DNA from 2 places in the Micrococcus sp. iso_229 genome. Region 1 is predicted to be linked to the other one. Evidence: riboswitches for the same ligand, from Rfam matches in the RefSeq annotation. Region 1 holds a riboswitch; the other holds the start of a gene.

Evidence for each region. A riboswitch is a leader RNA that binds a small molecule or an ion and turns the genes downstream of it on or off. The one in region 1 is predicted to bind S-adenosylmethionine.
Region 2: another riboswitch for S-adenosylmethionine. It lies ahead of AC3RKA_RS02895 (bifunctional o-acetylhomoserine/o-acetylserine sulfhydrylase); the one in region 1 lies ahead of AC3RKA_RS09380 (flavin reductase family protein).

What each region holds. Positions count from the first base shown of each region.
Region 1 covers NZ_CM176514.1:2,022,805-2,026,190, reverse strand. The annotation lists gene AC3RKA_RS09395 (FMN-binding glutamate synthase family protein) at 1-543, shown strand, start outside; gene AC3RKA_RS09390 (hypothetical protein) at 674-973, shown strand; gene AC3RKA_RS09385 (cold-shock protein) at 1,178-1,381, opposite strand; gene AC3RKA_RS09380 (flavin reductase family protein) at 1,620-2,144, opposite strand; SAM riboswitch class IV at 2,218-2,337, opposite strand; gene AC3RKA_RS09375 (hypothetical protein) at 2,520-2,777, opposite strand; gene AC3RKA_RS09370 (hypothetical protein) at 2,776-3,141, shown strand; gene AC3RKA_RS09365 (RNA-binding S4 domain-containing protein) at 3,218-3,386, opposite strand, start outside.
Region 2 covers NZ_CM176514.1:620,414-623,799, reverse strand. The annotation lists gene metX (homoserine O-acetyltransferase MetX) at 1-656, opposite strand, end outside; gene AC3RKA_RS02895 (bifunctional o-acetylhomoserine/o-acetylserine sulfhydrylase) at 653-2,020, opposite strand; SAM riboswitch class IV at 2,151-2,266, opposite strand; gene AC3RKA_RS02890 (VOC family protein) at 2,445-3,080, shown strand; gene AC3RKA_RS02885 (CPBP family intramembrane glutamic endopeptidase) at 3,099-3,386, opposite strand, start outside.

The sequences.
Region 1 (3,386 bases):
CGCGTGGACCACCTGAGCACCCGCTCGTACGCGTCCATCTACCACTGGCTGCGCACGGACGAGCTGCTCAACGACCCGCCCGCCGGCTGGGCCATGGACTGGGAGGAGGCGGACGCGGACCACTTCGGCGAGCACGCCCGCGTGGACTACCTCACCGAGCGCGACCCCGAGTGGCGCTCCGAGCTGCTGATCCCGGGCCGCGAGGCGGCCGGCGCCCCCGTGCAGGGCTCCCCCATCTCCGGGACGGGCTCCACGCTCGTCGACGCCCGACGGACCGAGTCCGTGCCGCTGACGACGTCGCCGATGCCGCGCGTCAGCTCGCTGGGTGAGGGTGAGTCGCTGTCCCCGCACGGCGGCCGTCGTGGGGCCCCGCAGGACCCGGCACCCGCCGCCACCGCCGGCGAGACGCCCACCGACGAGAACGAGGGCCTGCCGGCGGAGGCCGGCGAGCGGCCCGAGCGCCAGGACGGCGCGGAGGTCACCCAGCGGGGGACCACCGGCCGCGTGGAGGGCGAGCCCCGCGGCGAGGGCCGCGTCGGCTGACCCGCCCCCGCCCGGCTGACCCTATGTGACCGACGCCCTGCGACATCACCGCCGTTCTGACCGGCGGTGATGTCGCAGGGCGTCGGTCGTCTCGGCGGGGCGGCCCGGGCGCCCGGGCTAGCCTGGGGCCGTGACCCCTCCCGCCCCCGCCGCGCGCCGCCCCTCCGCGGCCCTGCTGTGGGTGCTGCTGGCGGCGATGGGCGCCGGGCCCCTGTTCAACTACGGCGTCTCCGCCTCCGCCACGGTCGTGATGGAGCGGCTCGACGTCACCTCGGGCCAGCTCGGCACCGTGATGACGGTCGTGTTCGCGGCGGCCGCCGTCGCGGGTGACTACCGGGCCGGCTTCGCCGTCGTCGCGGGCGGGTATCTGCTCGCCCTGGGCGTGGTGCTGCTGCTGGGTCGCCACGTGGGCCGGCGGGGCGCGGCCTGACGCGCAGGGCCAGGATCAGACCCACCGCAGAGGACCGCGCTTCAGCGACATCACCGCAGTGCTGCCCTGCGGTGATGTCGCAGCGCCGCGGTCGAACGGGCGTGCGGCGGAGTGCGGGGGTGTGCGGGGCGCACGGAAGCGCACACGACGACGCCCCCGGTCCGTGCGGACCGGGGGCGTCGGAAGCTGTGCGTCAGGCGAAGATCAGAGCTTCGTCACGTTGGCGGCCTGGAGGCCCTTGGGGCCGTCCTGGGTCTCGAACTCGACGCGGTCGTTCTCCTGGAGCTCCTTGAAGCCCGAGCCCTGGATGGCGGAGAAGTGCACGAACACGTCCGCAGAGTTGTCCTCGGGGGCGATGAAGCCGTAGCCCTTCTCAGCGTTGAACCACTTGACAGTACCGACAGCCATGATGGTGTCCTTTCGATGCGCCCCCGCGGTGCGGTGGCGGTGTTGGACCGCGGCCCGGATGTGGGACGCGGGTGAAGCGGCGAGACTGAACCGCTTGCCCAACACTCATCGACGCCGGCTATGCCGGGCTGACGAGCAGTGAAGATGGCGGGATACAGCTTGATCAACTTCAGGCTCCATCATTGCACGGATCTCGCCGACCGGGAACCAGGGGCCCGATTGTTCACCTGGAGTTCGCTCAGAGCGCGCGCAGGCCGTGGAAGAGATTGCGGTGCAGGGCGGCCGGGGGAGCGGCGTCCGTGTGATCCGCGAAGGCCGTCACCTCCAGCAGCACCACCGTGTGGTCGCCCGCCGGGACCTCGGCGTGCACCCGCGTCTCGAGCCAGAGCGAGGAGCCCCCGATCAGCAGGGCGTCGTGCGGGCTGTGGTGCACGTCGAGACCGGCGAAGCGGTCGCCCTCGCGGGAGGCCAGCTGACGGCACAGCGGCGTCTGGTCCGCTGCGAGCAGGGAGACGCCGATCGCCCCGGCCCGGCGCAGGCGCGGCCAGGTGCGGGAGCTGTTCTGCGCGGAGAAGGACACGAGGGCCGGCTCCCAGGAGATGCCCACGCCGAAGGAGGAGGACACCATCACCTCGGGGGTGTCGTCGGCGAGGCCCGCCAGCGCGACGACCCCGGTGGGGAAGGCCGAGAGGCCGGAGCGGAGGTTGCCGAGGGACAGGTCGGTGTCCCACGCGGCGGTGTGGGGTTCGTGGGTCAGGGTCATGGCGCGCGTCCTCTTCCGATGACTGACGCGGCTCCGCAGACGGCGGGAACGCGGATCGCCCGGATCCGCAGAGGCGCGGTACTTGCCCGTCGGGGTGTCCGAGGGGCCGAATCATCACCTGGAGCACCCCACTACTGCGTGAGAGGGTTGCCGTCCCGCCGGCCAGGGCCGTGAATGACGGGAACTCGTGATTCTGGGGACCAGCCTACGGACGGGTCCGTGGGGCGGTCAAAGCACGGCGGTCGCCCGGCGTCATGCGAGCTCCTCCGATGTGACGCTTGACACACCGGGCATCCCCGGCCAGGATCGAGTCACTCGAGGGGGGAGGCTCGAGATCGCGGCCCGCGGCCCCCGCAGACGGTTCGCCGAGAGGGATCAGATCATGCGGATGGACATCACGACGAGGCGTGCGGCATTGTCGGCCGCCGTGGTCGCCGCCGCTCTCCTCAGTACCGCCATTTCGGGATGCTCCGCTTCCCAGAGCAGCGTCTCCTCCAGCGCGACTGGTGCGTCCAGCCCTTCGGTGGCACCGTCTTCCCCTGCCCGTGCCACGGCGCCGGTCCCGTCCGACACCACGTGGGCCGACGAGGGGCCGGTGCCGCTTCCGGACGAGCTCTTCCAGGACGGCGGCATGACTCTGAGTGAGTACAGCACGTCGGATCAGCCCGGGACGCAGTACATCGACACGGCGTCCGAAACCGTCGTCAAGGAGGGGGTCGGCACGGGGGAGTATCAGGTGACCCTGGACGATGCGCGCCGTGGGGAGCGCTATCGCGTGCAGCTCGTGTGCCCGTCCGATGCGACGGGGAAGAGCGACGTGTACGTCTCCGACTCGCCCACGTCGAAGGGGCAGTGGCAGGCGGGGTCCGAGGCCATGTGCGGTGACTGGTCGGCAGGCCTGCCTCCCCGCCAGAAGGACGGGCCTTTCACCGTCACGGTGCAGGTGGAGAACGATCGCCCGTTCCGGGTGGCCGTCACGAAACTTCTCGGCGGATGACGGCGCGGGCGTCGGCCCACCGTCGGCTCCGGCGGTGGCCCGCCCGGGCCGTTCGGATCGGGGAGGACTGAGACGCTCAGCGTCTGTCGCGGCCGCGCAGCGCGTCCAGCTGCCGGCGGTCCCGCTTGGTGGGCCGGCCCGCGCCGCGCTCGCGGTACGGCACGGCGAGCAGTTCACGCGGCACGGGCGGCGGGGAGTGGTCCACGTACTGCTGCCGGGCCACGGGGGCGCCCACCCGCTTGGCG
Region 2 (3,386 bases), 1.0 Mb from region 1:
GCCACGGGGCCGGGGCCGGGGTAGTAGTCGCCGCCCTGGAAGTCCGGGTCGAGGCGGATGGCCGCGGTCTGCGCCTGCCCCCACGCGATCTGGTCGGCGGAGGAGGCCGCGGTGGCGGCCAGCACACCCACCCCGGCGACGCGCGCGGGGTGGGTCGCGGCCCACTCGAGGGCGCGGGCCCCGCCCATCGATCCGCCGATCACGGCGCGCCAGGCGCCGATCCCGAGGTGGTCGGCCAGGCGCCGCTCGGCCTCGACCGCGTCCCGCAGCGTGAGGAACGGGAACCGGGAGCCCCAGGGCCGCCCGTCGGGGGCCGGCGTCGAGGGCCCGGTGGAGCCGTGGCAGCCGCCGATCATGGCGGGGGCGACCACGAACCACCGGTCCGTGTCCACGGCGCGGCCCGGGCCGACGAGGGCGTCCCACCAGCCCGGCGTCGGGTCCTGCTCGTGCGCGGCCACGTGCGCGTCGCCGGTGAGGGCGTGCAGCACGAGCACGGCGTTGGAGCCGTCGGCGGCGAGGGTGCCCCAGGTCTCGTAGGCCAGCTCGACGTCGGGCAGCAGCCCGCCGGTCTCGGTGTGCAGCTCGCCGACCCGCAGGCGGTGGCGGCCGCCGCGGGGCAGCGCGGTGCGCGACGGACGCGTGGCGACGGCGGTCACGCCCGCTCCCCCGCGTCGTCGTCGCCGCGGCGGGCGGCGGCCGCGAAGCCGCGCTCGAGGTCGGCGAGGATGTCCTCGACGTCCTCCACGCCGAGCGAGAGCCGCACCAGGCCGGGGGTGACGCCCGCGGCGCGCTGCTCGTCGTCGGTCAGCTGGGCGTGGGTGGTGGAGGCCGGGTGCACGACGAGGGAGCGGACGTCGCCGATGTTGGCCACGTGGTGGTGCAGGGTGAGCCCGTCCACGAACGCGGCCCCGGCCTCGCGGCCGCCCGCGATCTCGAAGGAGACGAACGCGCCCGCGCCCTTCGGCAGGTAGCGCTGGGCCCGCTCGTGCCACGGGCTGGACTCCAGGCCGGCGTAGACCACGTGCTCGACGTCGTCGCGGCCCTCCAGCCAGCGCGCCACCGCGGCCGCGTTGGCCACCTGCCGCTCCATGCGCAGGGACAGGGTCTCCAGGCCGAGGTTCACCAGGAACGCGTTGAACGGGGAGATGGCCGAGCCGTAGTCGCGCAGCAGCTGCACGCGCGCCTTGAGGATGAAGGCCAGGTTGGCGCCGAGCGGCGAGCCCACCCCGAGGTCCCGCGCGTAGACGAGGCCGTGGTAGGACTCGTCCGGCTCGTTGAAGCCGGGGTACCGCTCGGCGTGCTGCGCGTAGTCGAACGTGCCGGCGTCGACGATCACGCCCGCGATGGCCGCGGCGTGCCCGCCGAGGTACTTCGTGGCGGAGTGGGTGACGACGTCGGCGCCGTGCTCGATCGGCCGCAGCAGGTACGGGGTGGCCAGCGTGTTGTCCACGATCAGCGGCACGCCGGCCTCGTGGGCGGCGTCGGCGACGGCGCGCACGTCCAGGACGTCGCCGCGCGGGTTGCCGAGGGTCTCGCCGAAGAACGCCTTGGTGTTCGGCTTCACGGCGGCGCGCCAGGACTCGAGGTCGTCCGGGTCGGTCACGAACGTCGTCTCGACGCCGACCTTGGCGAGGGTGTGCTTGAACAGGTTCTGCGTGCCGCCGTAGAGGCTGGCCGAGGCGACCACGTGGTCGCCGGCGCCGGCGAGGTTGAGGATCGCGAACGTCGTCGCCGCCTGACCGGAGGCCAGCAGCAGCGCGCCCACACCGCCCTCGAGCGCGGCGATCTTCTCCTCCACCGGGCCCTGCGTCGGGTTGCCGATGCGGGTGTAGAGCGGGTCGAGGTCCTTGAGGGCGAACCGGTCCGCGGCCACCTGGGCGGACGGGAAGTCGTACGAGGTGGTCTGGAAGATCGGCAGGGCGGTCGCACCGAAGGCGTGCTGGCCGACGGCGACGCCCGCGTGGACCTGCGCGGTGGAGAAGCCCCAGGCGTCGGGGGTCGGGGTGGGCTGGTCGGTCATGGCGGACCCTCCTGAAGGGTTCAGGGGCCGGACCCGTCCGCCCCGCCCGCCGGCCGACGTGCCGATCCGGGGACCGGCGTCGTCGAGGTGCCGGAGATGACCCGGCGCCGTCGAGAGGGGCCGTGGGATCGGCCCGCGCTTGCCGGCAACCGTTGTGGGGCCGGCCTGGTCGTCACCCGGGGCACCCCACCGCGGAAGGAGGGTTGCCGGTCAGCATGCCGGGGCCTGTTGCTGACTCTCGTGACCGTGTCTCCGAGTGTAGCCCGCCGCCCCGCCACGATTTCGTCACGCGTGTCACACGCGGATACGCTCTCCGCACGGGGGCGCCCGACCCGTCAAGGGCTCGACGCCCCCCGACTCGCACCAGGTCAACCCCCGGGGCAGCCCGGGAACGGAGAGGAACAGCGCAGTGCACACCTGTCGCATGGACCACGTGTCCTACGCCGCCGGCCCCGAGGGCCTGGACGCCACGGTCGCCCGCATCGCCGAGACGCTGGGCATCGAGCGGATCAAGGGCGGTGTCCACCCACGTTTCGGCACCCAGAACGCGCTCTTCCCCATGACGGAGGGGCAGTATCTGGAGGTCGTCGAGGCCCTGGACCACCCGGCCTCCCTCAGCGCGCCGTTCGGCCAGCTCGTGCGCGCCCGCACCGAACAGGGCGGCGGCTGGATGAGCTGGGCCGTGGCCACCCCGGACATCGGCCGGTTCGAGCGCCGCCTCGGCCGCGAGGCCGTTCCCGGCAACCGTCGCTTCCCGGACGGCCGCGAGCTGTCCTGGCGGCAGATCGGCATCAAGGGCACCCTCGCGGACCCGCAGCTGCCGTACATCCTGCGCTGGGCCGACGGCCAGGAGGACATGCACCCCTCGCAGGCGGCCGAGCCGCAGGCCACCATCGAGCACCTGAACATCGCCGGCTCCCCCGAGCGCCTCGCCGAGTGGCTCGGCGACGACGAGGACGGCCAGGTCCAGGACGTGGACATCGAGTACGTCGCGCCCTCCGGCACCCCGGGCATCGTCTCGGTCACCTTCCGCACCCCGAAGGGCGAGATCACGCTCTGAGCGCGGGGGCGGGGCCGCTCAGCCGAGCAGCCCCGCCCGCGCCAGCAGCGGGTAGCCGACGAACCCGACGGCGTCCAGCAGCGTGTGCGCGATGACCAGCGGCATCACCCGGCGCACCCGCAGGAACACGAGCGCGAACACCACGCCCATCAGGGCGTTGCCCACGCCCGGCCCGATCCCCTGGTACAGGTGGTACGCCCCGCGCAGCAGCGCGAGGGCGAGCACCACGACGGCAGCGCGGGTCGGCAGGTAGAGCCCCTCGGCGCTCACCCACGACGACGGCACGGCCGGCGCCGGATCGCGCGC